One region of the Paenibacillus sp. OK076 genome, then DNA from elsewhere that is predicted to be linked to it. Evidence: riboswitches for the same ligand, from Rfam matches in the RefSeq annotation. Region 1 holds a riboswitch; each other region holds the start of a gene.

Region 1 (8,191 bases):
AATAATAACGTAGGCTGCCGGGTTGTTAACCAGGTTGATTAGGGGCGCACCCTTCAGGAACATACCCAATACAAGTGAAACCAGCCCTAAAACTAGTCCGATAATCGTTGAAATTTCCATCATACACCTCATCCATGAGATAAAATTGAATCCTTTCAAGCGGCTTTATTCGGGCTTCCGGACGAACGTTACACCGCAATCCGTTTAATGTTAGGCATCCTTTAGGGATGCAGAAACAGTTAAAACGGTCATGTATAGTATTTATCGACCAGATGGCCTTTTTTTTTAAGGGTTATTTTCAGGTATAATAAGATCAAATCTGCTCCTTAGGGGCCAAATAGGAGTGAAAAGCCAATGGGCGTAAAGCATGGACGGGATTATGAAGGAATATTGACAGATTTGACAGAGGCTATAGGCCGAATACCGGACCGCTATGTTTTCTTTGAGATGGATGAGGAAGAATGGTCACGCCTTGGTGTAACAGAGCAGCTCGAAGTGGATGAGGCGCTGGCGGAAGATCTGTTCTATGCGCTGGGTGAGGAAGCGGTCATTCCGGTAGGAAGTGGAGTGGTCATTCATGACAAGGATCAGCACCGAATTCATATCTTAATAGGTGAAGAAGAGCTGACTTTTGTACCACTCATTTAGTATGCACACATAAGATATTTGGCATGGAAAACCGAGTTGGAGAATCTCCCTAAAGCCTTATGGTTAGTGGATCTAGCGCCATTTGTACTATTGGAATTTGAGGCTTGTCCGTGGTAAGATGATAGTCATGAAACGGGCGAACCGCAGGGCGGTGGACCTATGCGTTTGGGTTGCTATGGTAGCACCAAAGGTTTCGGTGGCAGCATGGACAGGTGTCTGTGATGAGCCATCATATGGGGAGGAAGATAACGTATGGTTTTTACGCAAGAGGAAGTCGAAGCTCATCTGGGAAGGCTGGAAGGCTGGGAACTGGAAGAGGGACGATGGATTGTCCGCAAGTTCGTATTTTCCAACTACATGAAAGGGATTGCATTTGTGGACGAGGTCGCAGCGATTTCGGAAGCGTTCAATCATCACCCTTTCATTACGATTGACTATACAACAGTCACACTGCGTCTCACATCATGGGATGAAGGTGGCATCACATCTGTAGATATTAAAGAAGCAGAGCAATATAACGAGGCTTTTGAGAAAATGAGGTCGGAATAACCTGGATCGGTTATTATCGCACTACCAGAAATGAGTGAAGCATACATGTCAGACGATATTCAGAACAAACCTCTTATTGCTGTTGTAGGCAGCCTCAATATGGATCTGGTGGTGAAGACGGATATCATCCCTGAGGAAGGCGAGACGGTGAGCGGGGAGGAACTGCACTATTTGGCCGGGGGCAAAGGCGCCAATCAGGCGGTTGCTGCTGCACGACTGGGCGGACAGACAACGATGATTGGTGCGGTAGGTTCGGATGGGTTTGGTGAACGTCTACTGCACAGCCTGACGGAAAGCGGGGCGGATGCCTCGCAGATTCGCATTCTGGATGATACCGTTACGGGTACGGCCTCCATCTGGCTCTCCAAAGGAGATAACCGGATTATTGTCATTCCCGGAGCGAATGGTCAGGTTGTGCCTGCGATGCTGGAAGAGGCGGATACGGTAAAAAGCCTGACTGCAGCCGCAGCGGTGCTGCTGCAGCTGGAGATCCCGCTGCCTGCGGTCACCCGCGCCGCCCAACTGGCGGCTGAAGGCAGCGCATTGGTGGTGCTCAACCCGGCGCCTGCCGTGCCGGGTCTGCCCCAGGAGCTCCTGCGGTGCGTCGACGTCGTCACGCCGAACCGCAGCGAGCTCGCCCTGCTCACCGGCCGGGATGATCTCCGGCCGGAAGACGTGGATGCGGCGGTCGTAGAACTCGCCGCATCCCTCGGGGCCGCTGTCGTCACGACGCTCGGCCCCGAGGGGGCTGTATACGCGGCGGCGCCTGGCGGCCGCGTACAGGCAGGGCGTGCCGGCGCGTGCCGTGCGCGCGGCTACGCCGTAAGCGCCGTCGATACGACCGGCGCTGGCGATTGCTTCAACGGCGCGCTGGCGGTAGCCCTTGCGCGCGGAGAGACGCTGGACGCAGCAGTTGGCTTCGCCATGGGCGCGGCTGCGCTGTCCGTGACGAAGCTCGGCGCCCAGTCCGGGATGCCGTTCGCACGTGAAGTGGAGGCTTTCCTGGCTGAGCAGCAGGCAAAGACGCCGTAAAGTATGATGCTTTGCTTAGAACGAGTCATAGACAGCTGTATCGGGATCGCTTATGCAGCCGGATAGCCATGGCTCGTATGTTTCTTACTGGAGCATCCTACGCATTGAACACATGAATATGACCAAGAGGCTCTTACTCTCCCGACAGGGGGAATAAGAGCCTCTTCTTCTTATGAACAGTTGATCAATTCAGCGACCACTGGAATACGATCGACTACGTGGTGCATCCAGAGCGATGATGGCTTGGAGCATGCGTGAGAGCGAAAGGACGGTTGGGGTCCCTCGCTTTAACACGCGTGTAATCTGAATCCTATGATTCGCTGCCTTAGTCTTCTAGCCTTACTTCTTCTCCGCCAGCCACATCGCAATATTCGCGATTTCTTCATCCTTCAGCTTGTCTTTGAACGAAGGCATACCGCCGCTTTTACCTTTGACAATCGTGGTATAAATCTTCTCCACATCGTCCTGGCTACCAATCTTCTGCAGACTAGGGCCCATACCCCCTTGAAGCTGATCACCGTGGCAGGTAATACAGTTTGCTTTGACCAGTGCCTCAGCCTGTCCTGCATCCATTGTAACTTGTGGCATCGTCGGTTTCGCTTCTTCTGCAACTTCCTCTTTCCCTGGAAGCGTAAACATTAGTACAATAGCTAAAGCGCACGCTGCAAAAAATACCCCGCTCATGATCCATTTGTGCATCCCTTATGTCCCCTCCAGAATGAAAGATCATCTAACTTGAAACTATCCATATCATTATAACGGAACCTGTAGTGACATCATAGCATTTTGTGGTAATTTTTTGAACTAATCACATAACCGGGGACTTTTTAGGGTGATTTTATGCACTATTTATTCGCGTGGACCTTCATAGACCATACAGTAAAAAGGTTTCAAACCGCTCGGTGTCTGTCGTTCGTATGTATCCTTCGTAACAAATCCGGCTTTGAGATAGACGCGAATGGCCCGGTCATTCCAGGTCAGAACTTCCAGATCAATTTCGTTTGCAGGGTTCCGGCGAATGGCTTCCTGCACAATGGCCAAGACAAAAGCCTTCCCTTGCCCATGGCCACATCGATCGGGGTGCATGCCAAGCCCAATGCGGGTGACACCTTCAAGCGGGAAGTATTGAGCGAAACCGCAAATCTGCTCATCCTCTCCCAGCACCACCGCATATTGTTCCTTCCGTAGCTGGGGATCGCCGAATTCTACTTCAAGTGCTTTCATTTGCTCCCAGGGCAGCCAGCTATAAATATTATAAGGCGGGTCATACTGCCAATCGCAGATGAGCTCCGCATGTTCTTCTTGCATGGGCACAACGTGAAACGTCACAGGGGCTTCATCCATACAAAACTGCACGCTCCTCTCATTGTGAACAAGCGATAATGATTTTGATTTGTCCATATCTATATCTATATCCATATGTCATTCCATATCTAAGCTTGTTTTCACTCTACAAAAGAGGCGTTCATTTGGCAAGTCCTCGTTTTAGAAAAAAAAGTGAAACAAAAGTTCCGGTAATTTCGTTTATATTATAGTAGGATGGGTAAAAACATGATAAGAGCACGGACGAAGCAATGAAAATAGCTCTAAAAAACTTAAACTTAGGTTTGATCGCTATCCCGAATGCTTTGAAGGAAACGAAGCACAAAAAAACCGCCGGATCCATTCCTGCGGAGAATGTACCAGACGGTTCTATTATGCTTCGTTACAGTAGTTTTATTGTTCCAGCATGACGTTGCTCAGCTTGTCCCTAGTCGATGGCCAATGTCTCATATGCATCCGTGCTCATAATGCGTTTAGCGCCAACATAGCGGTTAGCCCAGTAGCTTTCACTTAATTCGCTGATGGTAACTCCTTTGGAAGAAGAGGAGTGTGCAAACTTTCCATCCCCTACAAAGATCCCTACGTGCGAGACCCCTTTACCCGTTGTATTGAAGAATACCAGATCACCTGGTCTCATTTCCATACGGGATACCGAATCACCCATGTCGAATTGTGAACTCGATTGGCGAGCCAGATCAATACCCAGCTTGTCGAATACATAACTTGTGAACCCAGAGCAGTCAAAGCCGTTAAGCGTTGTTCCTCCGCTTTTGTATGTAGTTCCCATTGCTGAATCAATGACTTGGTCCATTTTTGAATCTGCGAATGCGCTGCCTGCTCCAAGCGATAATGCAAATGTGAGGCTAAGTACAGCTGCGGTTAATTTCTTTTTAAACAAGAGATATACCCCTTCCAATGCCTGCGAGGTTAGCTTAAGGATTCGGTTGAAGGTCCCCTATGATCCCTCTGTTGCAAGATCAATTCACCCATAACTGGTTCCCCCGCTTCCCAGGTGCTAGGAATTTGGCTATGCTAGTTATGCACCTGCGAAATCAAGAAATGACGATTAAATTTTAAGTAGTTACAAATATGAAGGTAAAGATTACAAAGTTGTTACTAAAAACTCACTGCGATTATTGTAACAGAGGTATATCACTTTGGCAACGTTTAACAACAAAATTAGCAAAAAAAACCTCGACCTTTGACGGGGAAAGGTCGAGGTTTGCTTGTTTAAAGGCTTTTGATGAAAACAACTTTACATAGAGATGGTAACCATTTTTAACCGTGCACGTTAATCCTTGATCGAATTGGACTGCCATAACCGGAAATGGGCGCATATTTTCCATAGGCTTAGCAAGCACCGGGCAAGTGGATACGTCTGTTGTAGTATAAGACCAGTTAAACCCGTTAGTAACCATGAAGCTGAAGTAAAGGCACCAAAGACCAGCAGATGAAGGCCGCCCAGCATGACAGCGATGCCGATCAGAGTGATGACCTGGCGTAGTGCAATCCATAGAGCTTGAAACGTACCACGCGCTCCGCCTTCCCCATCAGGAGCTGAGATACCAAACTGCATGTAGAGCAGGATATGATGGATAACCCACCCGTATACAATCCAACCAGCAACATAGGGAATACCAGGCAAGAGCAGATGGAGGGAATGAAAACCTTCCATAAAGATAGAATAGAGCTTTGGTGCGAGCCAATAAGCAGGCAGCAGCAGCAAAAGGGTACGAATGGTGTAAAGCAACAGCATCGGTTTCCACAAATTTTTGATGCCACGAATGAATGGAATGCGCTCTTCCGAATGATTATAATGCTGGAGCGAGTAGAGCAGCCCTGCCTGAATGAGGGGGCTAATCAGCATCCGTAGCAGCAGCATAGCCCCTAAAATCCATAAATAGCGATGGACCTCCGGATTCGTTGTCAGGCCGAGTTGGCTCTCCATTTTGAATAAAATTGTACTGAGTTCCCCTGCATCAGGGTCAGGATAACGCAGGAGCAGCGGGACCACAGCTGACTGAACCATTCGATAAAGAAAGTATCCCCATACTAATTGATAGAGAAATAAAAGTGCTGCAATGAACATATGCTGACGGACGAGAAACCAGCCTTCACGTATTTTCGCTTTCACTGTATCCACCTCACCATGACAGACTTCCGAATATGGCTTCTATAAGTTTGGTTGCACTCATGCTCCAGCGGGATTTGGTTGGCTCATCCAGTCCGGCTTTCAGAAAATTGTTCATATGATGGTTCTCCAGCACAATGGTGTACAGCGGATCAGTCATAGCCCAGGAAACAGGGGAAGTATAGGTCAGTTTGTAGGTAATGCGCTCCTCGCTGCCATCCCATTCTTTCGTCATGGTTTTCCCGTCTTCGAACATAATTCGAACAGGCACCTTCTTATATTCACTGCCTTTTTTCTGGACTGTTACAGACGACTCGTACAACGTTTGACCGTCTTTCAGGATAGGATTGATGGTGATCTTCTCCACTGCAAAGTCAGCCATGCCATCTCCATATACATATTGATTAAAATAATCGGTCCAGGATGTACGGGTCACTTGCTCCACGACCTTTTGAAAATCAGACGAAGTAGGGTGTTTGAAACGGTATTTCTTTACATAGGTCGAGAGAATACGCTCCATCGTTTTGGCACCAACCTGTTGTTCTATTCCGAGTAAAACAAGCTTGCCTCGTGTGTATACGTTCGCTGCATATTGATTCTGGGAATCAAACTTCCAGGAGTTCTGTGTCAGTGGAGCCGGAGAAGTAATGAGACCTGATTGTACAGGCAGATTCGGGATAAGTCCGTATTCCTGTTCCATCACTTTGTCTTCTGCATAGGAGGTGAATCCTTCGTCCAGCCAAGCCTCTTCGAATTCATTACTCGCAACCATGCCGTAAAAATACTGATGCCCAATCTCATGCACAACCGTGCGTTCCAGATCGTAACCAGGTGTAGAATCGTCCGCACCGAAGGCGGTGACCAAGGTAGGGTATTCCATTCCTCCTGCGCCGTTCCCCGATTTGGGCGGGACAACAATGGACAATGTGGAATACGGATAAGGGCCAAACCACTTGCTATAGTTGGATAGCGCCGCTTTGGCGGCGTAGAAATAACGTTCCTTCAGATCCTCATGAGCAGGGTCGAGATACAGCTTGATTCGAACACCTGGCACATTGGGAGCAGAGAAGGGTTCTTCCGCATAAACAAAATCAGGAGAGGCTGACCAGGCAAAATCATGCACATCATCGGCATAGAACTGATATATTTTTTCGCCGTTCTTCACAACCGCTTGCTGGGTTGGGAATCCAGTAGCAGCTACTTTGTATGTTTCCGGTACCCGAATACGCACACTATAGATACCGAAATCGGCGTAAAACTCTGAATTACCGTGATACTGATGCAGATTCCAGCCTTCGTTCGTTCGACCTCGTGTGCCTACTGGCTCATATACGCTAAGTTTAGGGAACCACTGACCAGCCATAACGAAATGATCTGCCGTTCCCATGCGGGCAAAAATTTGCGGTAGCTTGACCTCAAATTGGGTGTGAAGCGTGATGCTTTCACCGCCTTTAACGGGTTTGGGCAGCCGTACCTTAATGAGAGTAGTATCTTTCATGTTTCCATCATCCGGTTGCACATACTGCATCCGATGCATGAGAGAAAGCCCGTCCTCTGTTTTCATTTCTTTGATCTGCATGGAACCATAACCGTTCGTGGGCATGACATCACCGCGAAGCTTTCCCCCGGATTCTTGCATAAAAGTGGTGTCAGCAGAAGAGAAGGCATTGGGATACATGTGAAAATAAAGCTCACTGACGGTTTTCTTACCTGGATGTGTCCAGGTTATCGTCTGAGTTCCTCGCAGTACATTCCCGTCTACCAGCTTCACATCCATGTGATATTCCACTACGCGGTTGCTGAACACTTCAGCGGTAGGTGTCTGTATACTTTCCGGAGATGTTTGGGTTTTGACGGGTGCCGTAGGCTTGCCCGATTCCGGGGCGAGCACAGGCAAGTCAGAATGAATGGAGCGTGTGGAACCCAGACCAAGCCATATCCCCCCGGCAACTACACACAGGGCTATAATTGCGGTGAGCCAGCTCTTGGCGCGTCGTGGAATCATCGTTAAATACCTCCCGTTGACAAGCATCTACAGCATGTATATGTTTGCATTGGGGCGATTATTAGTTAAAATATTTGTATCAACCCTTGGAGGCTATAAACATGGACCAAAACGAGCAAAACGGCAAAAAACAGATTGCCTTGAATATCGTTAGTGCAAAGAGCAAACACAAAGGCTTCGGTGCAGGTTCCATTGATCTGAACAACCTGTCTCCAGTTATTATTGATAACGGAGAAGCCAAGATCGATATTGGCGCGATGCATGCCAAGAGCAAGGTAGAGCGTAACATCAAGTTCTCGACCAACCGTGAGGACGTACCCAATGGGCGCCAGGTATGGCTGGTATGGGTAGCTGTGGACCGTAATGAACAGGGACAGTTCTATGGCGGAGCAACTGCGTGTGAGATGTGGATTGATACAGAAGCGCGTCGTGGATGGAAACTGCTGGCCGATCATGTGAATCGCATGGATTATGCCATGAAGCGCCGGTTCATGCTCGATGAT
Region 2 (8,191 bases), on a different contig from region 1:
GGGCGCTATCACATGGGGAAAAGCAGTGGCTTGAGATTGGCATGCTGCTGCTGCAGGAGCCCCGTGTATTGCTGCTGGATGAGCCGGCAGCAGGGATGACAGATGAAGAAACACATAAGACGGGCCGACTACTGCAGGAGATTGCGCGAGAAAGGTCTGTTGTGGTAGTGGAGCATGATATGGAATTCGTTCGCGAGTATGCAGCCAAAGTGACGGTGATGCATGAAGGTAAACTTCTAAAGGAAGGTACGATGGCGGAAGTGCAGGAAGATCCGAGAGTCGCTGAAGTGTATCTGGGCAAAAGGAGGGATGACCATGCTGTCGCTGCAACGAATTGAGTCCGGCTACGGGGAGAGTAATGTGCTGCGCGGTGTGAGTCTGGATGTCGAGCCGGGTCAGGTGGTGTGCCTGATGGGTCGTAATGGTGTAGGGAAAACCACCTTGATGAAGACGTTGATGGGGCTTCTTAAAACGCGCAAGGGAAGTATTCAGTGGAAAGGTCAGGAATTATCCACCCACGATCCGGCCAAGCGGGCCAGGTCGGGGATTGGATATGTGCCGCAGGGGCGGGAGATCTTCCCGCAGCTTACAGTAAAGGAAAATCTGCTGCTGGGTCTGGAGACCAGTGGCACAGGGGGGAAGACGTTCCCGGAGGATGTGCTGGCGATGTTTCCGGTGCTTGCCACGATGTATGGACGGCAGGGTGGTGATCTGAGTGGCGGACAGCAGCAGCAGTTGGCATTTGCCCGCGCACTGGCTTCCCGGCCCGGATTATTGCTTCTGGATGAGCCGACAGAAGGCATCCAGCCTTCCATCGTAGAGGATATCCGGCAGGTCATTTTGCAAATTAAGGCAAAGGGTGAAATCTCCATTTTGCTGGTGGAACAAAGCATTGATTTTGTACGCGGTGCTGCAGATTATATCTATGTAATGGACAAAGGGGCAATTGCACTGCAAGGAACACCGCGAGAGCTGGATATGTCGCAGTTTGAGCACCACCTGTCTGTGTAGCTTGGGTTCTTGGTGTAGGGTGAGTTCAGGAACGTTTGTCCAGAATGTTGGAGTATTTGGGATATAGTCTTCGGATGCAATCCGGGCAGATATCATGGGTAAATTCGGCATGAGTGTGCTTCTCCAAATAACTCTCAACAGAGTTCCAGCTGTCCTGTTCATCCTTAATTTGTTTGCAGACAGCGCAGATGGGAAGTAGTCCGCGCAAAGTACGCACTTCAGACAGGGCCTTCTTCAATTGGCGTTCTGTCTGTTTCTGTTCGGTCACATCCGTGTGTGCAATCAATGCGAGATCAGACAGCAGGGATGGGTCGGCCTGAATCAATGGGGTGAGTTCCAGGCGGAACCACCGCTGTTCGTTGTTGATAGTCCGAACGGAGATGTCGTATGTATAACTGTCTTTAAAAGGTGCAGTGATACGTTTTAACTCCTGAACAATTTTCGCATTCTTTGCTTTCTCCTCGCGGAATGTCCACCCCTCTACAAGGTGAAGGTAATGAGGTGGTTCAGGTGCTGTTCTTGAGGGGCCTGCTACGCTTGGGTTGGGAAGAAGTTGCCCGAGTCCGTGTTGCCAAGCGGTGTTGCAGCTTCGAATAATCCAGTTGTGGTCGACGATGATAAGCTGGTGCTGCATGGACTGGAACGATAATCTCTCCAGATCGGATATTAAGTATCTCATGAAATGAGCTCCTCCTTGGCAGAAATCTTATCTTAAATCATCTGGAATTTCCAAAATGTCAGCGACCTGGTTCCTGAACCGGGTTGCTTTACGCGTGCCGTGAATGAGATTGGACAGACGGTATGGCGGAATGCCATACTGTTCGCAAAATGTCTTTTGGTCGACCTGGAGTTCGGTTAGTCGTCGTTTGATGGCCCATCCGAAAGGAGTCACAGGTTTCTTTTTGTTCAAAAGGGTTCACCCCTCGTTGGAATGTAGTGTTCAGCTGGTTATTCTTGGTGTAAAGTATATAGATATGCGAGCTGTATGTTTTATTATATACGTATTTGCGTCATCTAACAATTAAAAAAGACGGAAATAAGTGTATTTTAATATGAAAAATGGCGTAAATACGTTAAATAGACAAAATAATTGACATAGAAAACACGCCAGCAATGAGGTTGCGGCGTGTTTTTTATATATTTTACTGCGTGAGGACGCGGGTATGAAGGGGAGGGGGTAGATTAGGCTCGGTAGGCGTGAAGCCCTGCTCCAAGCATGTGAAAGCTTGGGAACAACGTTTTCATGGACATTGAGGTTGGTTGTACCAGTCCATCGGCAGCGGAGGCGCTGACGGTATGCCATTCATGTTCCAGGTCTGCGGCCAGGCGAACCAGCAGGTCCTGGATTGTATCGGTATGAAGAGGAATTACTTTGGAGGCTTCGGTTATGCAGGCACTCATGGCTGAATGCAGATAACCAAGGACCGCCTCCTCGACAGGGATTTCGAGGTGGTGGTTAATCCAGGCGTGAACAGTGGAGAGGCAGCCGACGGATTCATACTTAGCCAGGGTGTGTTCGAGGTGGCTAAAATCAATCCAGGGGTGGAGTGCACGAGCTAGCTTAATCAGTCGTTTGCCCATTGTGGTCGCATGTTCTCTAAGATTGACTGGGGTGCGCTGGACATGGACGAGCTTGTCGATGAGGGCTGTACGCCACGCGTCATTGTGATCTGCGGCGGTGTATATGCCTTTAATCGCCATGCCTTCCAGACGCACGATGCTGGGATGCAATTGGCAGCGCATGAATGATTCGAGATCTTCAGCACTACGAATGGTACCTTCCGCGATATGGGCATCCATTCCGAAGGAATGGGTGAAGCCTCCGACCTGGATAGAGGAATCAAGCAGTTTGACGTAATCGAGCAGCTTATTCCCACGGTTCACAATCTTTCGCCTCCTACGTTCGTTAAATGTTATGTTAAATAACATTTATACTCCTTTTTGGTTCGTTTTATGTTTGTAAATCCGAATTATATGATATATATATTCACATAAATATCCGCTTTTTGTCAATAGTTTCTTGGTTATTTAAGTATAAAATCTATTTAATGTTATTTTATATAACTTTATAAGTTATGTTCTACTGAGAGAATATGAAGAGTGGTCATAAAGAAAGTAGAGTGATCAGCCTAATCGGATATACAAACGAGATCAAATTTAATCATATGCACTTCGTAGGAGAAAATGACGAGATTATACGATTTATGGGAGGAAAAGCGCAGTTAAAATAATATTAATAAAAATGCTTTACTTTTAAACATGAACCGGGTATAATCAATTCTGTTGCCGATTATTTACGACATGCGGTCGTGGTGGAATGGCAGACACGCTATCTTGAGGGGGTAGTGGGTATATACCCGTGGAGGTTCGAGTCCTCTCGACCGCATCATAAGAACGATTAAGAAGAAGCTTCCCGTATGGGGAGCTTCTTTTTTTGTGTTTTTTACAGTAACCGGGTCCGAAAAAAAAGGTCATCCGATTCCCCTGAATGCATGCTCATGCTGTCTGCCGGGGTGGGATGGCCTTTACTTGTTATTTAAGCAATGCTTTGATGTCTGCTTCAATTTTATCAGGTGTTGTTTTGGGAGCATACCGCTTCACAACACGACCGTTCTGATCCACAAGGAACTTGGTGAAGTTCCATTTGATGGCTTTGGAGCCGAGTACGCCCGGTGCTTCTTTGGTAAGATGCTGGAATAGAGGGTGAGCGCTTGAACCATTCACATCAATTTTCTCAAACATCGGGAAGCTGACACCATAGTTCATCTGGCAGAACTCAGCAATATCGTCAGAGGAGCCCTTTTCCTGTGCAAACTGGTTGCTTGGAAAACCAAGAACTTCAAATGGGGAGTCTTTAAACTTGTCCTGAAGTTCTTGCAGACCTTTGAATTGAGGTGTAAGGCCGCATTGGCTTGCTGTATTTACGATAAGCAGTACTTTGTCACGATAGTTGGACATTTCAACTTCCTGACCGCGAAGGGTGTTTACTTTGTAGTCGTAGACTGACATGAAAATCGCCTCCATCTCATTTTCTTATATCCTCTATTATATTGATTGCAATTAAATATTGCAAAATTTATATTGCTTTTTTAACTCCATTTCAAGCTGTCGTGTATGATCTGTGACTGATTTGCTACCTTATTTTCGCTAGAGAGAGAATTAGAGAGCTTTGAAGAGATGGGTAGAGAATGGATGTGTTGTAAGCGCTATTATTGATGTGAAATGGCAAAAATCCGTCGATTCGGTGATCTGCGCAGACTTTACACCAATATGGCACGGGTGTATGATTCATATCGTAATTCCAATTTAAATTAAATTTTACATGAAAAACGAAACAAACGATAATATCGCTCTGATTATGATGATATAAGAACGATGTTTTAATCGCTGAGTTTCCATTCATTCATGGGTGGGAAACGGGGGAACCAACAGGATGAACTGTCCAGGACAGTGGGCATCCATGGGGTGAATTTTCCGGTGACAGCCGGAAATAGGGCGACTCTCGCGCCCGAATCCGTCAGCTAACCTCGTAAGCGTTAAAGGGAGAGGCAACAAGCCGTACGCTGGTTCATAGTGTCTTTTTGCTATGGATTATTGAAGAAGCGTCCGGGAGGCCTTGGTCCCCCACGCTTCTTTTTTGTTGTCTTTTCACGCCAAGGGAGGAACGAATGATGGATAAAGAGATGATCTTAGTGACTGCTCCAAATGAAGCAGGACGTAAATTTATCAAATTGCTGATGTACAAAAAAATGCCGTTTGCCGTTCTGACTAACAGTGCAGGGGAAGAGCGCAGGCTCCGGAGAATCGGTGTAGAGCATGTCATTCGCATGAACACGGCTGCAGCTCAGAAATGGTTTTTGCCGCAAGGCAGTGTCGGCAATGTTTTTATTTTTGAAAATAGCCTAAACCTAACCTGTCGATATTTGCAGATCTGCCGATCCTGGACATCCAAGTCCCTGTGTGTGATTACCGAACAAAGTCATCCCAAAGGGATCTATCGGGGAATGGGAGCAGACCGTATTGTATATTCCTTGAACGGGGAAGTTGGATTTCTGCTTAATGGCTAATGGCTAGTGGCTCGTACTATTCCTGTGATTGATCCAGTGTCAGCTGCCTGTTATAATTGAAATCATGAATAAAACGGATTCTTGAGGAGACTCATGCATGATGGTGGGTCTTCTTTTTTATGGTTTGGGAAATAGGGATAATTTCCTGTGGCTAACGAGGAGGAATAGGCGTGCCGGATGTACGTGGAATACAATGGTTGTTCTTTGATGTGGGGGATACGCTCGTGGACGAATGGGAGCCGGTAGATGATATTATCGGTCAGTTCGTTCGTGAAGCTTGTGCGCTTGGTTATCAGGTGGAGATGCAGACGGTGCGAGACATATTTGCGGCCTCCTACCGAAATTACGAGCAATGGCCGATGAAATTGGCTATTCGTACTCTGATCAGCGATGAGGGGCACCGGGAACAGATACAGGAGAAGCTGAAGTTCCGCAAAGAGCTTGAGCGACCCTTCCCGTCAGCCGACGCTGTTCTTCAGACGTTGTCGCAGCACTATAAGATTGGTATCATTGCCAATCAGAGCCCGGGGACGGAAAATCGACTGAATAGCTACGGCTTGCGCAAGTATGTGGATGTGCTGGCCTGTTCGGCTGAAGAAGGAGTGTCCAAGCCTGATCCTGAATTGTATGCTGTAGCGTTGAAACAGGCGGGATGTAAACCCGAGGAAGCGGTCATGATCGGCGACAGGATCGATAATGATATTATTCCAGCTAAGAAGCTGGGCATGCACACGATCCGGATTTTGCAGGGTTATGGCAGGTTCCAGCCGGAGCTTGCGGATGCAGAACGTCCAGACTGGACGATTAAATCACTGGAGGAGCTTCTTCCATTGTTGATGGTAACTCCGAATTCGGACAACTAAATGAAGTGCGGCTTTTAAGATCCGATTAGTATGGATTAGGCTGCTGCTTAAACATATAAAAGGAAAGGCTGATCGTCTCAAGGGATACGTTTCTTGAGTTGATCAGCCTTTTTGAGTTAGACAAAATACGGCGTAGTTCCATGTAACCTAGAATAACATAATAGTCTGGATAATTAGATACACATTCAGGACAACGATAACTCCAGCAATGATCCAGGAGGTAATTTTGAGCCACAGCTTGTTGGCAAAAGCCCCCATGCTTTTTTTGTCGCTCGTAAACATCACCAGTGGAATGACGGCAAAGGGCAGCTGCAGTGACAGCACAACCTGGCTCAGAATCAGCAGTTCCTCTGTTCCGTGCTCTCCGGCAATGGCTGTTACGATGACGGCCGGGATGATTGCAATCAGACGTGTTACCAGTCGACGAAGCCACGCCGGAATACGAATGTTCAGGAAGCCTTCCATTACAATCTGTCCGGACAACGTGCCGGTGAGTGTTGAGTTCTGGCCTGAAGCCAGCAGGGCTACACCGAACAGAATACTTGCAATGGTGGTACCCAGAAGTGGTGTCAACAGATGGTAAGCATCTGTAATTTCCGCGACCTGAGTCATGCCTACACTATGGAACACGGAAGCTGACAGAATCAGGATGGCTGCATTGATAAACAGGGCCAGCGTTAAAGCGATGGTTGAATCCATAGTGGTATAACGAATCGCTTCTTTTTTACCCTGAGGTGTCTTTTCAATCTGACGGGTCTGCACAATAGAAGAATGCAGATACAGATTATGGGGCATCACGGTTGCGCCAATAATTCCGATGGCGATATAGAGCATGGCTGGATTTTGCAAAATCTCGGCACTGGGTACAAAACCATGCATGACGCCGCCCATATCCGGTTTAGCGAGAAACAGGTCAATCCCGAAGCAGAGGGCGATGGTAGCCATCAGCACAATAACGAGCGATTCCAATGCGCGGAAGCCTTTATTTTGCAGCAAAAGAATGACCAGTACATCGACAGCGGTAATAATGACACCGTATAGCATGGGTATGTTGAACAGCAGCTTGAGAGCGATGGCTGAACCAATAACCTCGGCAAGGTCGGTGGCTGCAATCGCAAGCTCACACAAAATCCATAACATCATGACTACAGGCATGCTGAATCGTTCGCGGCAGGCTTGCGCTAAATCCCGTCCTGTGACAATCCCGAGCTTGCCAGCAAGAGACTGCAATACCACAGCCATTAGATTTGATATCAGAATAACGGACAATAATGTATAACCGAACTGTGAGCCACCGGCAATATCCGTTGCCCAGTTCCCTGGGTCCATATATCCAACGGCAACCAGATAACCTGGTCCAACAAAAGCAAGGAACTTTTTCCACCAAGCAGCGTTCTGAGGCACCTTCATGGAGCTGTGGGCTTCCCCGAGAGATGGGGCCATACCCGCAGCTAATGGCTCATTTGAAGGAGTGTTGAACGGATTTTTTTTACTCATAATATAATCACCCGACTTTGAAGTATTGATATTCTATATGAAGAGGAACGGTGTCATTCCTTTGATTACATTTGAACATTGAAACCAAAATCTTAAAAGCGTAATTAAACGACTCCACATATGTCTAAACGTTTATGTTGATACTTACATTGTACTCCTTCAATTATTTTTGTCTAGTGCAACTTTTGTGTAGAGGGACAAAATTTAGCAGGAGTAAATGTGCCTTAGTATATTACCCAACCCTAGATAAATTACCTGTGTTCATCCCAAATGCATGAAAATAAAAAAGTTGTAAAAGCTGAATAAGGATTAACAACCGTTTCAAAATGAGCCAGAAGTTTAAATTGAATTGTAGGCAGCAAAAAAACTTAAAGGTAAAGGAGAGATTCTTAATGGAAGCTTTATATACAGCAACAGCAACAGTTAAAGGTGGACGTACAGGTTCGGTGGCTTCTTCGGATGGAGTGCTCAAGCATGATCTGAAAATGCCAAAAGAACTTGGAGGCGCAGGTGGTGAAGGAACCAATCCTGAGCAGCTCTTTGCAGCGGGATATGGTGCATGTTATGAAAGTGCTCTTGCCAATGTGGCACGCAAAGCGGGCGTGAAGTTGGAGAATGTGGTGGTAACCAGTAATGTATCCATCGGCAAAGATCCGGCAGATGATGGTTTCCAACTGTCTGTACGTTTGGATGTGAGCATGCCTGGCGTCGATCACAGTCAAGCAGAAGATCTTGCTCGTAAGGCACATGATT
Region 3 (8,191 bases), on a different contig from region 1:
GTGTATAATGCGTTAATCTAATAACGAATCAAGAAATATATACTGGAATAGGGAACATAAACTTAAAGGAACCTTAGACCCAACCTTAATGAAATATAAAAAAATATCAGAGCGGAAAAATAAAACATATTACGCACATCACCGCTCTTCTTTTTGGTTGTACAGACTCGCAGCTCGATTTTATGGGTAATGAGAACCAATAAGAAAGCAAAAAAATACCTTCCAGCGGTGGGGTTCACACCGGGAAGGCGATCAAGGAATATAAAAAGGTTAGAAATAACAATTTAATAAGACCATTATACCTGATATTTCTTATTTTGTCACAGGTGCAGGGATTTCGGAAATACATTCGTTACAAACAATTTTACCTTTGAAATAAGTAACGTTCTCTGCATTGCCACAGAAGATACAAGCTGGTTCGTATTTTTTCAACATGATGCGCTCGCCGTCAACATAGATCTCAAGAGCATCTTTTTCACCAATACCGAGCGTACGGCGCAATTCAATTGGAATAACTACCCGTCCCAGTTCATCCACTTTTCTTACAATACCTGTTGATTTCATCATTATAATCAGTGCTCCTCTCAGCTAACGATCATTGTCATTATTCGACATTATTTTATGTTTTATGATACTCATCATACCAACGATTCCCAAAACAGTCAACCTTAAAATTAGCTTAAAATAAAGGCTGTTTTTGATAAGATTACGAGTGGTAAGGGATTGGGAGCTATTTTTCGTATTTAAACATCAATGTCAGCTTTGTCGATTTGGAAAACGACAAAAATACAGTATTCGACAAGATTCGTCAAACTGTGTCGAATCCTTGGTGGTATTATACTGAAAAGCGACAAATACAAACGATATTAAAGGAGTGAACAGACATGGAACAGCGTTTAACGGAAGAAAAGGTGTTTAAAGATCCGGTACATAATTATATCCATGTGCAAGATCCGATTATATGGCAGTTGATCAACACGCCCGAATTTCAACGTTTACGCCGAATCCGTCAATTGGGAACATCATTTCTTACTTTCCATGGTGCAGAGCATAGTCGCTTCTCACATTCCTTGGGTGTCTACGAAATTACGCGTAAGATTATTTCCCAATTCGAAAGAAGTCACTATTCAGATTGGCCAAAGGAGGAAAAAACGGTAGCCCTTTGCGCAGCATTGCTCCATGATCTTGGACATGGGCCGTTCTCTCACTCAATAGAAGAAGCTTTCGATATGAATCATGAGGATTGGACTTGTCGGATCATTACAGGTGATACCGAAGTAGGGGCGATCTTAAGACGGTATGCTCCTGATTTTCCCGAGAAAGTGGCTTCTGTTATTCAAAAGACATATGAGCAACCTATTGTCGTTAATTTGGTCACCAGTCCGCTTGATGCGGACCGCATGGATTACTTGCTTCGGGATGCCTACTTTACAGGTGTAAACTATGGGACGATCGACCTTGACCGTATCCTGCGTATGCTGCGTCCATTTCACGGAAGAATTGTGGTCAAGGAGTCGGGCATGCATGCCGTGGAGGATTACTTGATGTCCAGGTACCAGATGTACTGGCAAATTTACTTTCATCCGGTTACCCGAAGTTCGGAAATTATATTGCGGCAAATATTTAAGCGGGCGAAAAGTCTCATACAGCAAGGTTTCCAATTCCGCTTCATGATCGATCCACTGTCCCAGCTATTCGCCGGCGATTTAACGGTGGATGAATACTTGCAGCTGGACGAAGCTTTGATTCAGACGGCATTTATGCAGTGGCGCAAAGAGGACGATGCTGTTCTAAGTGAGTTATGCGAACGTTTTATAGATCGCAAATTATATAAGTATGTAGAGATTGAACAGATCGACGTAAACCTGATTGAAGAGATTCGGGAAGCCTTCACTGCAGCGGGTCTTAATCCCGAGTATGATCTGGAAATTGATTTTCCAACGGATAATCCGTATGATGTGTTTCGTCCGGATGAATCGACGGACAAGCAGATTCTGCTGCTTGATCGGCAAGACAAGTTACATGAGTTGTCAGAGGTATCCGACATTGTCCGTTCAATCAGTGGTCTTCATCGCGGAAAGCATCACTTGTATTATCCGCAAAATAAGGTGGATGCGATTGTTCATGAATTACCGTCAAATATACGCCCCTATTTCTCACATTAAATGATCAGCAATACTGTTCAGGAGTCTGGTGAATAAAGCTTTCTAAAAGAGCTATTTTCCATGATACAGTAATCTGCTTTAATGGAGAGTACATGTAGATCGACATAATTTTGTAATCAGAGCAATTAGAATACAACCCGGATGGCTAAAGATAAGCAACATATAGATAAGGAAGAACTTGTTCGCTCTACATGTTGTGCTCAATGTGCTGAATGAGCTAATAGAATGAAATAAAGAAAAAAATATGACCGAATTTAGGAATATTTATGTTCTGGTTAGTTTACCGGATGGATTAAAAAGAGCTAGTCGTTAATTCGACATGAAGGGAGAAATACAGCATGATGTTGTTCGACACACATACACACCTGGATGCACCACAATTCGACGAGGACCGCGAGGAAATGATTCAGCGTGCTGTGGATGCGGGCGTTAGTCGCATGATTAACGTTGGCTTTAACCGGGAGACTATTCCATCCACGATGAAGCTGGCTGAAACCTATGATTTTATATATGCTGCGGTAGGCTGGCACCCAGTGGATGCAATCACGATGCAGGAGGGTGATCTGGAATGGATTGCGTCTTTATGCAAGCATGAAAAAGTGGTAGCTATCGGTGAAATTGGTCTAGACTATTATTGGGACACTTCACCGAAAGAGGTTCAACATCGCGTATTACGACAACAAATTGGTCTTGCCCGTGAGTTAAATATGCCGATTGTCATTCACAACCGGGATGCGCATGAGGATATTGTAAAGATTTTGCGTGAAGAGAAGGCAGGAGAAGTAGGCGGTGTTATGCATTCCTTCTCTGGCAGCTGGGAAACGGCGAAAATGTGCCTGGATTTGGGCTTCCATCTTTCCTTCGGAGGGCCAATCACGTTCAAAAATGCGAAGCAGCCTAAAGAGGTGCTTAAGAAGGTTCCGATGGACCGATTTTTCATTGAAACCGATGCTCCTTATCTAACACCTCACCCTTATCGTGGAAAACGAAATGAGACAGCGCATGTACGTCTGGTTGCAGAAGCAGCTGCGGAAATTAAAGGCATTTCGGTAGAGGAAATTGCAGCAATAACGACCAAAAATGCCATGGAACGATTTGGGATTCGTTAAAATATCGAGCAAAACGGGTGAAAAAGTGAGTTAGGCGGAGTTAATTTGCTTTTTGATCCAAATAAATCAAGAATATTACAATATTTTAACCAAATATTTAGAAAAACGTACTTGAACAACGCTTTACAACATGCATAGAAACAGGATATCATCTTTTCAGTGAATTGTTGTGCGGAAAATTGGACAGATGTTCGGGGGATGAACAAAGGGACACTTTCCGATGAAACAACATTACTTTCATGAATCAGTCTCGCTGAGTCTCCGTTAACGGAGAGCGGGGGAACCAATAGGGCTTAAACATCGGTGTTTGCAGCCGATGCGCAACATGCGCTGACCCAAAAGCAGCGTATGAATCTGCGAAGCCGTATTTGATTTCTTCTTTGGGTCTCGGGGTGAATTCAAGGGCGTCCGCCATGAGCGGATGACCGGAGATAGGGCGGCTCTCTTTCGCCCGAACCCGACAGCTAACCTCGCAAGCGGAAAAAGAGAGGCAACCTCGTGCATGAATTTCCGATATTCAGAATCATTCGGAAGCCACGAAAGAGTTCCTCTTAAACTCTTTCTTTGGCTTTTTTGTTTTTGAATAAAAGAAATACGGTCATCATACGGTAAGTATTCAGGAGGATGACATCATGTTGCGAAGATTGATTCATGGTGCAGAACCGGATTATGTTGGTCCGATCTGTGTTCTGTAGAAAATTTGGTATAGTCGCGTCAAAGACATCATGCATTACTTTAGACGGCGAGGCTATGAAGGAGGACGGAGAAGTGGGCACATTCCAACCAGAAGAGACCCATGAGTCACGATCATCCAGTAAGTCTTTCGCGTTGCGGTGGAAGCATGAGAACATGCGTCAAATGGCATTGATCGCGATTTTCTCAATTGCGCTTACAATCATGATCTTGTTAGTCGTTTACGGTCAGGCCGGGAAACAAATTTCACTGGTTATTGATGGCAAAGCTCAAGCGGTAGAGACTCGTACAGGAATGCTTCAGGAAATGCTGGAGGAGCAGTCAATCACAGTCAGCCCTCACGATCAGGTATCCATGCCCTTGAATGGGGCGATTACAGATGGAGACCGCATCGTTATTGAGCGGGCCGTTCCAGTTAAGATTACGGCAGACGGAGACACCAAGACTCTGTATACAACCGATTCATCGGTAAAAGATGCGATTAAAAAATCAGGTATTCAGATTGCAAGTGAAGACAAAGTGTATCCGGCGCTTGGAACCACTATCGAAGCGGATATGAAAATTCGTGTAGTGCGGGTAACAAAGCGTACGGTGGACGTGGAACAGCCGATTGCTTATAAAGTGATCAAAACGGCTGACCCTAGCTTGTACAAAGGCGACAATCGTGTCATTGTGAGCGGTAAAGAAGGCACGCTTGTACAGCATATTGAAAAGGTGTTCCAGGATGGAGAATTGGTCTCCAAAAAAATGGTGGGTAAATCGGTCGCAACGAATCGCGTTGATAAAGTGATTGCCGTTGGTACCAAAGCCAAACCTGTTGTGAAAGAGCCAGTGATTCAGACGGTATCAGCGCAGACTTCCACGACAAAAACAGCAACAACCACGAACTCGAAGAAAACCGCTGCCTCGGGCAGCAAAGTAATTACCGTCTCAGGCAGTTCTTTTAAATATTCTAAAGTGTTGAAAAATGTATCCATGACGGCATACTCTTCTGAAGAGCCCGGTATCGGCACAAAAACGGCATCAGGTACTCGGGTAACCGAGGGACGTACCATTGCGGTTGATCCCAAAGTCATTCCAATTGGCTGGTGGGTATATATCGAGGGCCTTGGCTTCCGTCGTGCGGAAGACACAGGTGGTGCCATTAAAGGCAACAAAATTGATGTGTATTATGATAGTGTGAAGCATGCCCTGAACTTCGGACGGAAGAAAGGCAAGACGGTATATGTGATTGGTCCGGTGAAGCCGGAAGCGAACTAAAATCGTTTTACTTTGAAATGGGAATGCTATAAAATATAAGCATGAATGATTCATGCGGAATATGCGGCGGAGGGGTCTGAATTCAGTCTCCCCCGCCGTTTGGCAGAGAAGAGGATATTCCTCTTCTTTTTGCGTTAGAAAGGAAGAAATGGAACATGATAAGAGAAGTGATCGTGGTGGAAGGTCGTGACGACACCGTAGCTATTCGACGTGCGGTTCAGGCAGATACGATCGAGACTGGTGGGTCGGCCATCAACCAGCGTATTCTAAAGCGCATTGCACTTGCCCAAGAGAGACGTGGTGTCATCGTACTGACAGACCCGGATCATGCTGGTGAACGTATTCGTAAAATCATCGCCAATAAAGTACCTGGCTGCAAGCATGCCTTCATCCCGGAGGCAGATGCTACGCGTAAAGGCGACATCGGAGTGGAGAACGCCTCACCTGAGGCCATTCGTCATGCACTGGCACGTGTACACACGTCTTATGAAGGCGCACCCAGTCTGATCGATTGGGAGGATCTGATTGCGGCGGGACTGATTGTGCACCCACAGGCTGCTGCACGTCGTATGGAGATGGGCAATCTGCTGGGCATAGGATATTGCAACGGCAAGCAGTTCCACAAGCGGTTGAGTGTATTCCAGATTACCCGGGAAGAGTTCTCCGCAGCATTATCGCAAATTGAACGTGAAGGATTGTGAGCGTATGAAGGGCATGGAAGAAACGGTAGAGATTGCAACCCCCAAACGAACCAAAGAAATTATTCAAAGACACGGATTTTCATTCAAGAAGAGCCTGGGTCAGAACTTTCTGATCGATCAAAATATATTGAACAAAATTGTAAATGCAGCTGATTTGGACGAGTCCAAGGGTGCACTTGAGATCGGACCAGGTATCGGCGCCCTCACAGAACGTCTGGCTCGGGTAGCCGGGCCTGTAACGGCTGTAGAGATTGATCAGCGGCTGCTGCCGATTCTGGGTGAAGTGATGCAGCCTTATCCGAATGTTCGTGTGCATCATGGGGATGTGCTGAAGCTGGATCTGGCTGAGCTGTTCCGCACCGATTTTGGAACGGTAGATAAAGTGAGTGTTGTGGCCAATCTGCCTTATTATGTAACGACGCCAATCATGATGAAACTGCTCGAAGAGAAGCTGCCTGTAGACAGCATTGTGGTCATGATCCAGAAGGAAGTGGCTGAACGCATGGCTGCTGCTCCTGGATCTAAGGACTATGGCAGTCTGAGCATTGCAGTCCAGTACTACAGTATGCCTGAATTGGTCTGTATTGTTCCGCCCACGGTATTTATTCCGCAGCCTAATGTGGAATCGGCTGTAATCAAGTTAAAGGTGCGTGAGCAACCGCCGGTTGAAGTTCCCGACGAGGCACATTTCTTCGAAGTGGTACAGGCTTCATTCGCGCAGCGTAGAAAAACAATCTCCAATAATTTGAAAGCTCGTTTCTTCACAAAGGAGAACAGAGAACAGGCTGATCAGCTGCTGGAGCAGGCTGGTATTCAGCCTTCGAGACGGGGAGAAACATTGAGCCTGCAGGAGTATGCGACACTCAGTACCGTAATGTGGGAAGCTGGGGTACGCGCAGCTCTGTAAAATTCGGATGAACCAATCCGGGTTTCTGCCCATACGATGGGGTAGAGGTGATAATGTTGATGAATATCGGAGACTTGGTCGTTCGAAAGTCATACGGTGGAGATGTGACTTTCCGGTTGGAAGGCCTCCAGTCGGACGGTGCCATCATTAAAGGGACCGAGTTCCGGCTGTTAGCCGATTCCCCTGTGGACGATTTGATACAGGTTCCTTATGAACCGCAGAGTGCCAAGACGAGGCAGGCTCACGTGAAGGCGCATCAGACGCTCTCACGCTTGCAGCAGAATCGAATGGAACAGGCCGAGCGCAATCGTGAAGGTTTGGTTCAGGAATGGTCTGTTCAACAAGAACCCGCCTATTTTGAGATGCCTGGCAAAGTACTGCACTTGGATGGCGATCCTAATTATCTAAAAAAAAGCATGAACCTTTATGAGCAGCTTCGTGTTCCCGCAGAGGGGCAATACGTACATGAGTCTGCCATGGCGGACACTTTATATCGTCTGCTGCCCAAAGTTCGCCCGGACATTGTTGTCATTACTGGCCATGATGGTGTACTTAAGACTCGTCAGCCCTATGACTTATATAGTCTGGGCAGCTACAAAAATTCGCAAAACTTCGTATCCGCTATTCAGGTGGCTAGGCAATATGAACGCCATCTCGATGCGCTCACGATTGTAGCTGGTGCGTGTCAGTCCCACTTTGAGGCCTTGCTGCGTGCTGGAGCGAACTTTGCCAGTTCACCAGGCCGAATTCTCATTCATGCTTTAGACCCGGTCTATGTGGCAGCCAAGGCAGCCTTCACGTCAGTGCGCGAAACCGTGAATATGAATGACATTTTGCATAACACGATTAGTGGCAGCCAGGGTGTGGGCGGCGTTGAGACACGAGGGAGTTATCGGGTAGGTCTGCCCGGATTGAATGATTTATCCACGTTAAAAGTGAATCCATCAGCCGTCTGAAGATGGCAGAAGAAAGCCTCATTTAGGGGCTTTTTTTGTTTGCAAAAAAATTCATTGACAACAACTTTTTGATACTGATATAATAATTAGTTTTGATTTGACAATGACTGTAAAATCCGGTATAATGGACAAGAAAAGAGGTGGTCGTCGACAATGGCTAAAAATACGCTATTGGATATCAAACGCAATCTCGATGCACATATCGGTCAGAAAATTATGCTGCGGGCTAATGGTGGCCGCCGTAAGACCATTGAGCGTACGGGTGTATTGGAAGAAACGTACCCTTCTGTTTTTATTGTCAAGCTTGATGAGGAGCAAGAAACATTCAAGCGAGTATCCTACAGTTATGCTGATATACTTACGGAATCGGTGGAAGTCATGGTATTTGATCCAGGCAGCC
Region 4 (8,191 bases), on a different contig from region 1:
CCATCAGTGCGATATCACAGTCATCGAATAAACCCGCTTCAGCCATAGGCACTTTGGCCCCACGTGTTTCTTCCGCTGGTGTACCGAACACTTTCAATGTTCCGCCCACTTCATCCAGTATGGACTTCAGACCTACCGCAGCTCCGAGGCTCATCATGCAGATCAGATGGTGCCCACAAGCATGACCGATTTCCGGTAGTGCGTCGTATTCACATAACAGGGCAATGGTCGGACCTGGCTTGGATGCAGCATACGTACCGATGAATGCGGTGTCCAAGCCCAGGACAGGAGCTTCTACGGAAAAACCATGGTATGCAAGCTCTTCTTTTAACCGGGCAGAGGCGAGGTATTCTTCATTCCCAAGTTCGGGATTCGCACCAATGTATGATGAAATCTCTTTAAAACGGGAAGCATATTGATCAATTACAGTGAAAATTTGTGTTTTGGTATGTGTCATGCTGGACTCCTTAAGCAAAAATGAAAATAATTCAATAATTATATCATAGTTGCGGTTATTTTTCAGAAACTAGTCAGGATTTGTAATGTCGAAATGCATTGCATAATCATGCATTCTACTTTATAATGACTCAGGCATCAACAACAGAAAGCATACAAAGTATTATAAGGGGAGAACAGGGTTGAAATTGATTAGTCGTTACACCATGATGCTGCTAGCTCTTGTGGTCTTGTTAACTACGGTTGCACCTGTTGCGTCGGCAACGGGAACTACAGGCAATTCAGGCAGTAAAAAGCTGGTGCTCGGTACAAGTGCCGATTTTGCACCATATGAATTCCATAAAGTGATTGATGGTAAAGACCAAATCGTCGGATTTGATATTTCGATTGCTAAAGAAATTGCTGCGGATCTAGGCGCAGAGCTTGTAATAGAGGATATGGGTTTTGACGGACTTCTTCCTGCGTTACAGAGTGGTCGTGTGGATATGGTCATCTCTGGAATGACGCCAACGGATGAGCGTAGACAAAGCATTGACTTCTCCGATACCTATTATAAATCCAAGCAAGTCATCATGATTCGCAATGCGGATAAAGATAAATATCCAACCATGGCTGATCTGGAAAATGAAAAAATTGGTGTCCAAAAGGGCTCCATTCAGGAAACGATTGGCCAGGGAATCCCCGGCGCAAAACTGACAGCACTTGATAAAATATCTGATATCGTACTGCAATTGCAGACCAATCGTGTAAATGCTGCAATCGTTGAGGATACGGTAGCTGCCGGTTACCTGGATGATGTGATTGGACTAGCTCCGGCTATTCCGGATGAAGAGCAGGCCGAAGCGGCAATCGGGATTCGTAAGGGCAATACGGAATTGCTGAATGCAGTGAACGGAACGCTCGAACGTCTGAAAAGCGAAAATAAAATCGATCAGATGGTCACTGAAGCAAGCCAGTTGATGGCAGACAAGGTGAAAAAAGATCAAAACATTTTTCAAGTGTTCTGGCAATACAAAAGCTTTTATGCAACAGGTGTGGGTTACACCCTATTACTGTCTGCACTCGGTGTAATATTCGGGGTAATTATCGGTTTGATCATCTGTCTGTTACGTCTGCATGACGTCTCAATTCTGCGTTGGATTGGAACAGCTTACGTTGAAGTTATTCGTGGTACACCAATGCTGGTTCAATTGATGATTATCTATTACGGGCTTGCCTTGACGTTCGGTATTACATTTTCGCCGCTTCAGGCGGGGATTATCACACTATCCATTAATAGTGGTGCCTATCTTGCGGAGATTTTCCGTGCTGGTATACAGGGTGTGGATCGCGGCCAACTGGAAGCAGCTCGTTCCCTAGGAATGGGCAGAGGTGCGGCCATGCGCTTCATCGTGCTCCCACAAGCGTTCAAAGCGGTGTTGCCGGCGATCGGTAATGAGTTCGTGACCATTATCAAGGAATCCTCCATTATCTCGGTTATCGGTATGGTGGACATTATGTACCAGGCAAGTGTGGTCAAAAATATTACGTATCAAGGGATGAATCCATTCCTGATTGCGGCAGCCATCTACTTTGTGCTGACGTTCATTTTGTCCAAACTGCTGGGTCGACTGGAAAGGAAGTTGGGTGCAAGTGATAGACGTTAGACAATTATATAAATCCTATGATAAGAACGAAGTGCTTAAAGGCATTAACGTAACGATTGGCAAAGGCGAGGTTGTCGTGGTCATCGGTCCGTCCGGATCGGGGAAAAGTACCTTTTTGCGTTGTCTGAACTTACTGGAGAAACCTACTTCCGGTGAGATTAACTTTGAGGGAGTTTCGATCACTGACCCGAAACACAACATTAATGCAACTCGTGAAAAAATGGGGATGGTATTCCAGCATTTCAATCTGTTTCCGCACAAAACGGTGCAGCAGAACATTACGATTGCTCCCATTAAAGTGAAGAAACAGCCTGCACATGAAGCGGAACAAATCTGTGCAGATTTGCTCAAGACGGTGGGCCTCTCTGACAAAAAAGACGCCTATCCAAATCAGCTGTCCGGTGGACAGAAACAACGGATAGCTATTGCAAGAGCGCTCGCGATGCAGCCACATGTCATGCTCTTTGACGAGCCAACGTCTGCACTGGACCCTGAAATGGTGGGTGAAGTCCTGGATGTTATGAAGCGGCTTGCAGAGGGCGGCATGACCATGGTAATTGTAACGCATGAGATGGGCTTCGCACGCGAAGTGGGTGACCGCATCCTGTTTATGGATGGCGGGGTAATTGTAGAAGAAGGAACGCCTGCTGAAGTGTTCGGTGAGCCCAAGCATGCACGTACACGTGACTTCCTTGCTAAAGTGCTCTAATACATCCAAGTTATTCAGGATGAAGATCAGGTTGAAATTGCAAAATGTATAATTCGGATGAGAATTTCATCCCCCTCATACATCCCTGTCGACGACACGTCGGCAGGGATTGTTTTGTTATGTAAGGATACGCACGGATTAACATAAAAAGTAACGTTTCTGTCATCAGCGATATAAGCTCAAATAGACATTTTTTGAAAAAAACCGCTTAGATTCAGCCATGATGTTGAAGTGAATTAGACGGATGGTAACATTTACTACGACTCTTGGTTACAAAATTGTGATATATTTGTTCCTGCCGAAACTTCCGGAGTTGGGAGTGCGGGGGATGTAACGTTGCAGAGTGTGCTTGGGGGAGAATCAATTGCACACGGCTTGGGGTGAATTAGGGCTACATATATTTGAATGTAATTGAACCTATAGGGTGGTTTCCTCCATCCGAATCCGACAACTAACTTCGCAGGCATAATGAGGGAGGAAGACCATGATTAACAAGAAACGTATAGCCAAAACAGCAACAGCTTTGCTGACAGCAGCAATGCTCATTCAGGCCGTTCCGGCTCATGCTGATTCAGTTCATGTGGCCAAAGAAGGGGATACCTTCTACACCTTATCCAAACAATATGGAGTTGGACTTAACGCTCTGATCAAAGCGAACAATGACATTTCAGCTTACAACATTTATGGTGGTTTGAAAATTACGATTCCTGGAAAAACAACGTACACAGCTTCTGCTGCAGAAGCTAAAACGGAGGCTAAAACGATCACTACTGCAAGTCTTGACGTTAATGCAGATAGTAAAGTTGTACAAGCCTGGGGAAAAACGTTTGATTACAGCAAAGCGGTCGATGTCAAAGCAACAGCATACTCCGCGGACGCTTCCGAAAATGGAGGATGGGGTGCTGTGGACTACTTCGGTAACCCGCTCGAATTGGGAACCATTGCAGTAGACCCAAGTATTATTCCATTGGGAACTAAGGTACTGGTAACAGGTCATACACACCCAGGACTGCCAAAACAGGCATTTGTCGCTACGGCTCGTGATGTAGGCAGCGCCATTAAAGGCCATAAGATCGATATCTTTATTCCTGGCAGCAAACAATCCGTGAGCACATTTGGTATTCAGGATGTTGAACTTTACATTTTGAAATAAAATTCAAATCGTAGCTGCACATCATCAGATGTGACTCCAACTAACTCTATTCTAACAGTAAAGGGTGTCCCTTAATCACGATAAAGTGATTGAAGGACACCCTTTTGAATATCCGACTTCTAGATTCTTTGACCTATTTGCCCTTTGGCAGTTCCAGCATTTCGTCCAAAGTCACCAGCTCGTACCCGCGGTTACGCAATTCCTCGATAACTTCAGGCAACGCCTCGATGGAACCACTCAGCTTCGATCCGACACCGCCTCCTGCATGCTGAAGAACAATGGAACCCGGTTTGACGGCGGACAGGATGTTTTTTTTGACTTCCTCTTTGGAGAGGCCCTTCCAGTCCAGGGAATCGACATTCCAGTTCACAATGCTGTAATGCTGTTTGGCTGCCCATTGCAGCTGCTGTTCGTTAATGTCGCCATAAGGTGGACGTATCATTTTGGGTGTGTACCCCACCAGATCCCGAATAATATCCCCGGTATGTAAGATTTGTTTGCGAAATGCATTCATGGTCAGCTTACTGAACTCCGGGTGATTGTAGCTGTGATTGCCAACAATATGCCCTTCCTTCACCATGCGTTTCACTAAATCCGGATGTTTCTCGGCGCGATGTCCCACAATGAAAAACGTAGCCCGCACCTTGTATTTCTTTAGAATATCCAACACCTTCGGGGTGAACCGTGGATCAGGTACGTCATCAAAAGTCAGTGCGACCTTTTTTGTCGAGGGGCCATTCGTTTTGAATGTATCCGCATATTTCTGTCGGAGCTGTCCCAGCGTCAGCTGCTCCTCTTCGGAAGAATCAGACTTCGAAGCAGGTTCGGTTTGCGGGCTTGAAGAAGCCCATAACTGAGCAGGAGCGTAACTTCCTCCCAGAAGAATGACCATGATGGATAACATGATGAGGCGTATACGCATGTTAGTGCCTCCTTTTCCCAAATTGCGTTCTCTTTGGTATGCCCGGGGCCATCCGTATTTATGCATGATGTGAGATGTTTCATTGCTGATTCAGAAAATCAAAGCCATAATTCCACCATATATATAGAAAAGGACAGGTGGAGCAGGATGAGTACATACGACTTAAATTCCGTTCGGTTACAGGTGATCGAAGCAGGAGAAGATAAGGTTTTTATAATAACTGGAGGCAGATCACACATTGGAGCAGTAGCGATATTTTATCCGGATCGTGAACGGGTGAGTGGAGCTACGGTGCATATTCCAGGACATAAAGAACAAGAACTGTGTGAAAGACTGGCACGTAAGGCTGCCCTGCATTTAAAGGTAACCGTCACTGTGATTATGGGGATTCACTTTGACGCCATTACGCGGATGCAGATTGATGAGATTGTGCAGACTGCAGAGAAGCTGCTTGATGAGGAGCTGTGCCAAACGGGTCGACTAATTCAATAGTTCGATGTAAGCAAAATAGGCTAAAATCGTTTTTTATGATTTTTTTTGTTAAAATTGAAACGAGTAGAACATTGCCACGTATGTATGATTATATACAAGGATGAACTATCGACTAGGAGGAATACCATAATGTCCATTTTCAAACGATTACGCGATTTAACAATGTCTAACATTAACTCTATTATTGACAAGGCAGAAGATCCGATCAAGATGACGGATCAATATATCCGGGATATGCAGGAAGATCTTGAAGATGCGGAGAAAGCTGTTGCTGCACAGATTGCCATTGAGAAGAAATTCAAGCAGCTGTTCGAAGAACAGGAAGCTCTCGTGAAGAAACGTGAGGAGCAAGCACATACAGCAGCACGTGCACAGAATATGGATTTGGCCCGTCGGGCACTGGAAGAGAAAAAAGTCGCTGAAGAGAAGATGGCTGAATACAAAACAAGCTATGATCAAAATAAAGCTTCTGCCGATAACCTTCGTGGCAAGCTGGACGAAATGCGTAAACAATTGACTCAAATGAAAAATAAACGCGAAACATTGGTTGCGCGCTACAACGCGGCAAAAGCTCAAACCGAAATCAACAAGGCGCTGAACGGATTTAGCTCCGACACTGCAAGTGCCGGCATGAAGCGTATGGAAGAAAAAATGATGCAGATGGAAGCTCAGGCTGAAGCCAGCAATGAGATGTCGTCCAAAGGTAAATCGCTGGACGATGAGTTTGAGAAGCTGGGCAAGGATCAGGCTGTCGAGGATGAACTGGCAGCATTGATGAAGCAATACGAAAATAAGAACTAAACCTTGTAAGCAAGCAGGGGCACTAGCGGAGGAGAGACCAGCGTTTCTCCTTCGCTTTTAATTGCGGTTCATGTTGAAATGTGGGGGCTATGTAAATGGATTTGAACATTTTGGCAATGCTGGTCTGGACGTTATCGGGTTCGGTTTTGCTGTTTGTCTTGATGTATGTGGATTCTTTGTTCACGAAGTATAAGGATTTTGCCGAAGTGAAGGCCGGCAATATGGCCGTTACGACACGTATGGTTATGAAGCTGTTTGCTCAGGGATACGTACTCGCCACCTCCATTTCGACAGCGGGTCATCTTGGAGAAGCGTTGCTTGTATCCGTTGTTTCCTTTGTCATTTTGCTGATTCTGGAGAGTGTGGTTCACTTTATGATTCGGAGATGGGCCAACCTGGATCTGGATACGGGAATACAGCAGGGCAAGACAGGTTACGGTTTGTTCTCGGGTGCCCTACATATCGTGGGCGCATTAATTATTGCAGCTTGTTTATAAGATAAAGAACAGGAGTAATGGGCATGAGTGTGTGGAAACGGATTAAAGGGATAATAGCCAAACCTGAACCGCCTAAGGCAGAGAAAACTATGCTTCAGCTGGCACCTGGTGATATCTGTGAGGTTTCGCTGGTCACCTATGAAGTTGTTGGGCGGGTACATCATCGAGCACGGAATGCGGCTGTCCTCACGTTGCAGGATGGTACGGCAATCCGACATTTGCATATTGAAGAACGGGAAATGACCCGGTATGCCCTCTATACACCCATTGATGGACGTCTCGATGCACCGGATGAGGTGCCTACATTGCTGGATCTGGATGGACGTGCGTATCATCTGGAGGAAGAATACGGAGGAATGGTAACCACTGCAGGCAGGACACCCTATGGTCAGGCGGGGGAACAATTAGTATGGCAATATCAGTCTGATGATAACATGCTTTTGCGTGTGGAGTGGCAAGACAGAAGATTTACACTGTATGAGGGTGAGTCCATTCTTCCTGCGGATATCAAAGTGATTCGTTCGAGCTAGGAGAGGTTCCAATGAAAAAGCGCTTGGCACATGGATTAAAATTAATGCTGGTCCTCAGCCTTGTGATGTCGCTGCTGTCCGCGTGCGGAGCCCCTTCCGTTCAGGACACATATCCGCTTGAATCGGTCAGCGGCAGTGGTAACACGACATCCTATGTGTACCGAGCTGCCGATCGTACCGTTCCAGAGGTCGCTCAGGAATTATCTGAACAGCGGAAGCCGGATCAGATCTCGGCGGAAAATACAGAGCGGATGTTCCTGGTGTATCAGGACCAGTATTATCATTTGCAGCAAGACCCGAATAAAGTGGAAGACACCTTGGTTGAGGTGGATTCCAAGGAATATGTTCGGCAGAATTATGATTCGTCCTTTTTGCAAGGCTACTTAACCGCAACATTAATCGGTAATTTGTTTGATTCGTTCGGGGGTAGAGGGTCCGGTACGTATCGGGGTTATACGAACAAGGACACGTACAAGCCAAGAGAAGGCTCCTATCGGACACCGACGAGCAGCGATAAAAAGGTGGCTCCACCGATTACCGTTGACCGGAAAGGGTCAATTACCCGGCGTGGCAGCGATAAGGATTCGAGCGTAGGGTCCGGTGGAGGATTATTCAGCCGAAATAAGGAACAAAGCAAAGGCACAATTGATCGTAATAAGAGCAGTGGCGGCCTTGGAGGATTGTTTGATTCACCGAAGAGCTCTTATAAAAAGCCCAAAACGAGGGTTGGCGGTGGCCGAATCATGAGGCGTAGGTAGCACTTCTCATGAAAGGGACCCGCACAATATTAAATCATTCGCAGAAGAACAGTGAAAAGGTAAGGTGGAGCGAGCTATGCCACCGAAAATGACCTTGGACGCTGTTCTTTTTGTTTTACGATTTGCGGACATGATGGGACTTTCGAACACGAGGAATGGTTGTAGCAGGTTGTTTGCGAATCCAGCGGATATAAGGAGCGATGCGCTCATCTTGCCTTAGTGCCTGT

The links. Region 1 has a riboswitch for cyclic di-AMP ahead of BMY78_RS31720 (C40 family peptidase). Riboswitches for the same ligand answer to the same signal wherever they lie in the genome.
Region 2: another riboswitch for cyclic di-AMP. It lies ahead of BMY78_RS02670 (HAD family hydrolase); the one in region 1 lies ahead of BMY78_RS31720 (C40 family peptidase).
Region 3: another riboswitch for cyclic di-AMP. It lies ahead of BMY78_RS31090 (3D domain-containing protein); the one in region 1 lies ahead of BMY78_RS31720 (C40 family peptidase).
Region 4: another riboswitch for cyclic di-AMP. It lies ahead of BMY78_RS14405 (3D domain-containing protein); the one in region 1 lies ahead of BMY78_RS31720 (C40 family peptidase).

What each region holds. Positions count from the first base shown of each region.
Region 1 covers NZ_FOCH01000011.1:26,727-34,917, reverse strand. The annotation lists gene motA (flagellar motor stator protein MotA) at 1-120, opposite strand, end outside; gene BMY78_RS31745 (hypothetical protein) at 355-648, shown strand; gene BMY78_RS31740 (4a-hydroxytetrahydrobiopterin dehydratase) at 901-1,197, shown strand; gene rbsK (ribokinase) at 1,243-2,229, shown strand; gene BMY78_RS31730 (c-type cytochrome) at 2,569-2,928, opposite strand; gene BMY78_RS31725 (GNAT family N-acetyltransferase) at 3,079-3,573, opposite strand; gene BMY78_RS31720 (C40 family peptidase) at 3,980-4,450, opposite strand; cyclic di-AMP (ydaO/yuaA leader) riboswitch at 4,454-4,591, opposite strand; gene BMY78_RS31715 (hypothetical protein) at 4,844-5,686, opposite strand; gene BMY78_RS31710 (M1 family metallopeptidase) at 5,697-7,688, opposite strand; gene BMY78_RS31705 (YwhD family protein) at 7,790-8,191, shown strand, end outside.
Region 2 covers NZ_FOCH01000001.1:616,171-624,361, forward strand. The annotation lists gene urtD (urea ABC transporter ATP-binding protein UrtD) at 1-338, shown strand, start outside; gene urtE (urea ABC transporter ATP-binding subunit UrtE) at 316-1,011, shown strand; gene BMY78_RS02645 (nitrogen regulation protein NR(II)) at 1,037-1,690, opposite strand; gene BMY78_RS02650 (hypothetical protein) at 1,718-1,921, opposite strand; gene BMY78_RS02655 (urease accessory protein UreF) at 2,194-2,940, opposite strand; tRNA gene BMY78_RS02660 (tRNA-Leu) at 3,315-3,397, shown strand; gene BMY78_RS02665 (glutathione peroxidase) at 3,544-4,020, opposite strand; cyclic di-AMP (ydaO/yuaA leader) riboswitch at 4,387-4,562, shown strand; gene BMY78_RS02670 (HAD family hydrolase) at 4,680-5,078, shown strand; gene BMY78_RS02675 (HAD family hydrolase) at 5,249-5,941, shown strand; gene BMY78_RS02680 (Nramp family divalent metal transporter) at 6,089-7,384, opposite strand; gene BMY78_RS02685 (organic hydroperoxide resistance protein) at 7,831-8,191, shown strand, end outside.
Region 3 covers NZ_FOCH01000009.1:48,766-56,956, reverse strand. The annotation lists gene rsmI (16S rRNA (cytidine(1402)-2'-O)-methyltransferase) at 1-21, shown strand, start outside; gene BMY78_RS31105 (AbrB/MazE/SpoVT family DNA-binding domain-containing protein) at 313-567, opposite strand; gene BMY78_RS31100 (HD domain-containing protein) at 885-2,165, shown strand; gene BMY78_RS31095 (TatD family hydrolase) at 2,504-3,274, shown strand; cyclic di-AMP (ydaO/yuaA leader) riboswitch at 3,516-3,769, shown strand; gene BMY78_RS31090 (3D domain-containing protein) at 4,043-5,227, shown strand; gene rnmV (ribonuclease M5) at 5,383-5,928, shown strand; gene rsmA (16S rRNA (adenine(1518)-N(6)/adenine(1519)-N(6))-dimethyltransferase RsmA) at 5,933-6,835, shown strand; gene yabG (sporulation peptidase YabG) at 6,895-7,791, shown strand; gene veg (biofilm formation stimulator Veg) at 7,945-8,191, shown strand, end outside.
Region 4 covers NZ_FOCH01000001.1:3,269,384-3,277,574, reverse strand. The annotation lists gene BMY78_RS14420 (M20 family metallopeptidase) at 1-457, opposite strand, end outside; gene BMY78_RS14415 (ABC transporter substrate-binding protein/permease) at 639-2,102, shown strand; gene BMY78_RS14410 (amino acid ABC transporter ATP-binding protein) at 2,089-2,811, shown strand; cyclic di-AMP (ydaO/yuaA leader) riboswitch at 3,098-3,293, shown strand; gene BMY78_RS14405 (3D domain-containing protein) at 3,296-3,964, shown strand; gene BMY78_RS14400 (polysaccharide deacetylase family protein) at 4,098-4,886, opposite strand; gene BMY78_RS14395 (prenylated flavin chaperone LpdD) at 5,034-5,378, shown strand; gene BMY78_RS14390 (PspA/IM30 family protein) at 5,508-6,179, shown strand; gene BMY78_RS14385 (DUF350 domain-containing protein) at 6,275-6,676, shown strand; gene BMY78_RS14380 (DUF4178 domain-containing protein) at 6,700-7,206, shown strand; gene BMY78_RS14375 (DUF4247 domain-containing protein) at 7,218-7,964, shown strand; gene BMY78_RS14370 (HNH endonuclease) at 8,080-8,191, opposite strand, start outside.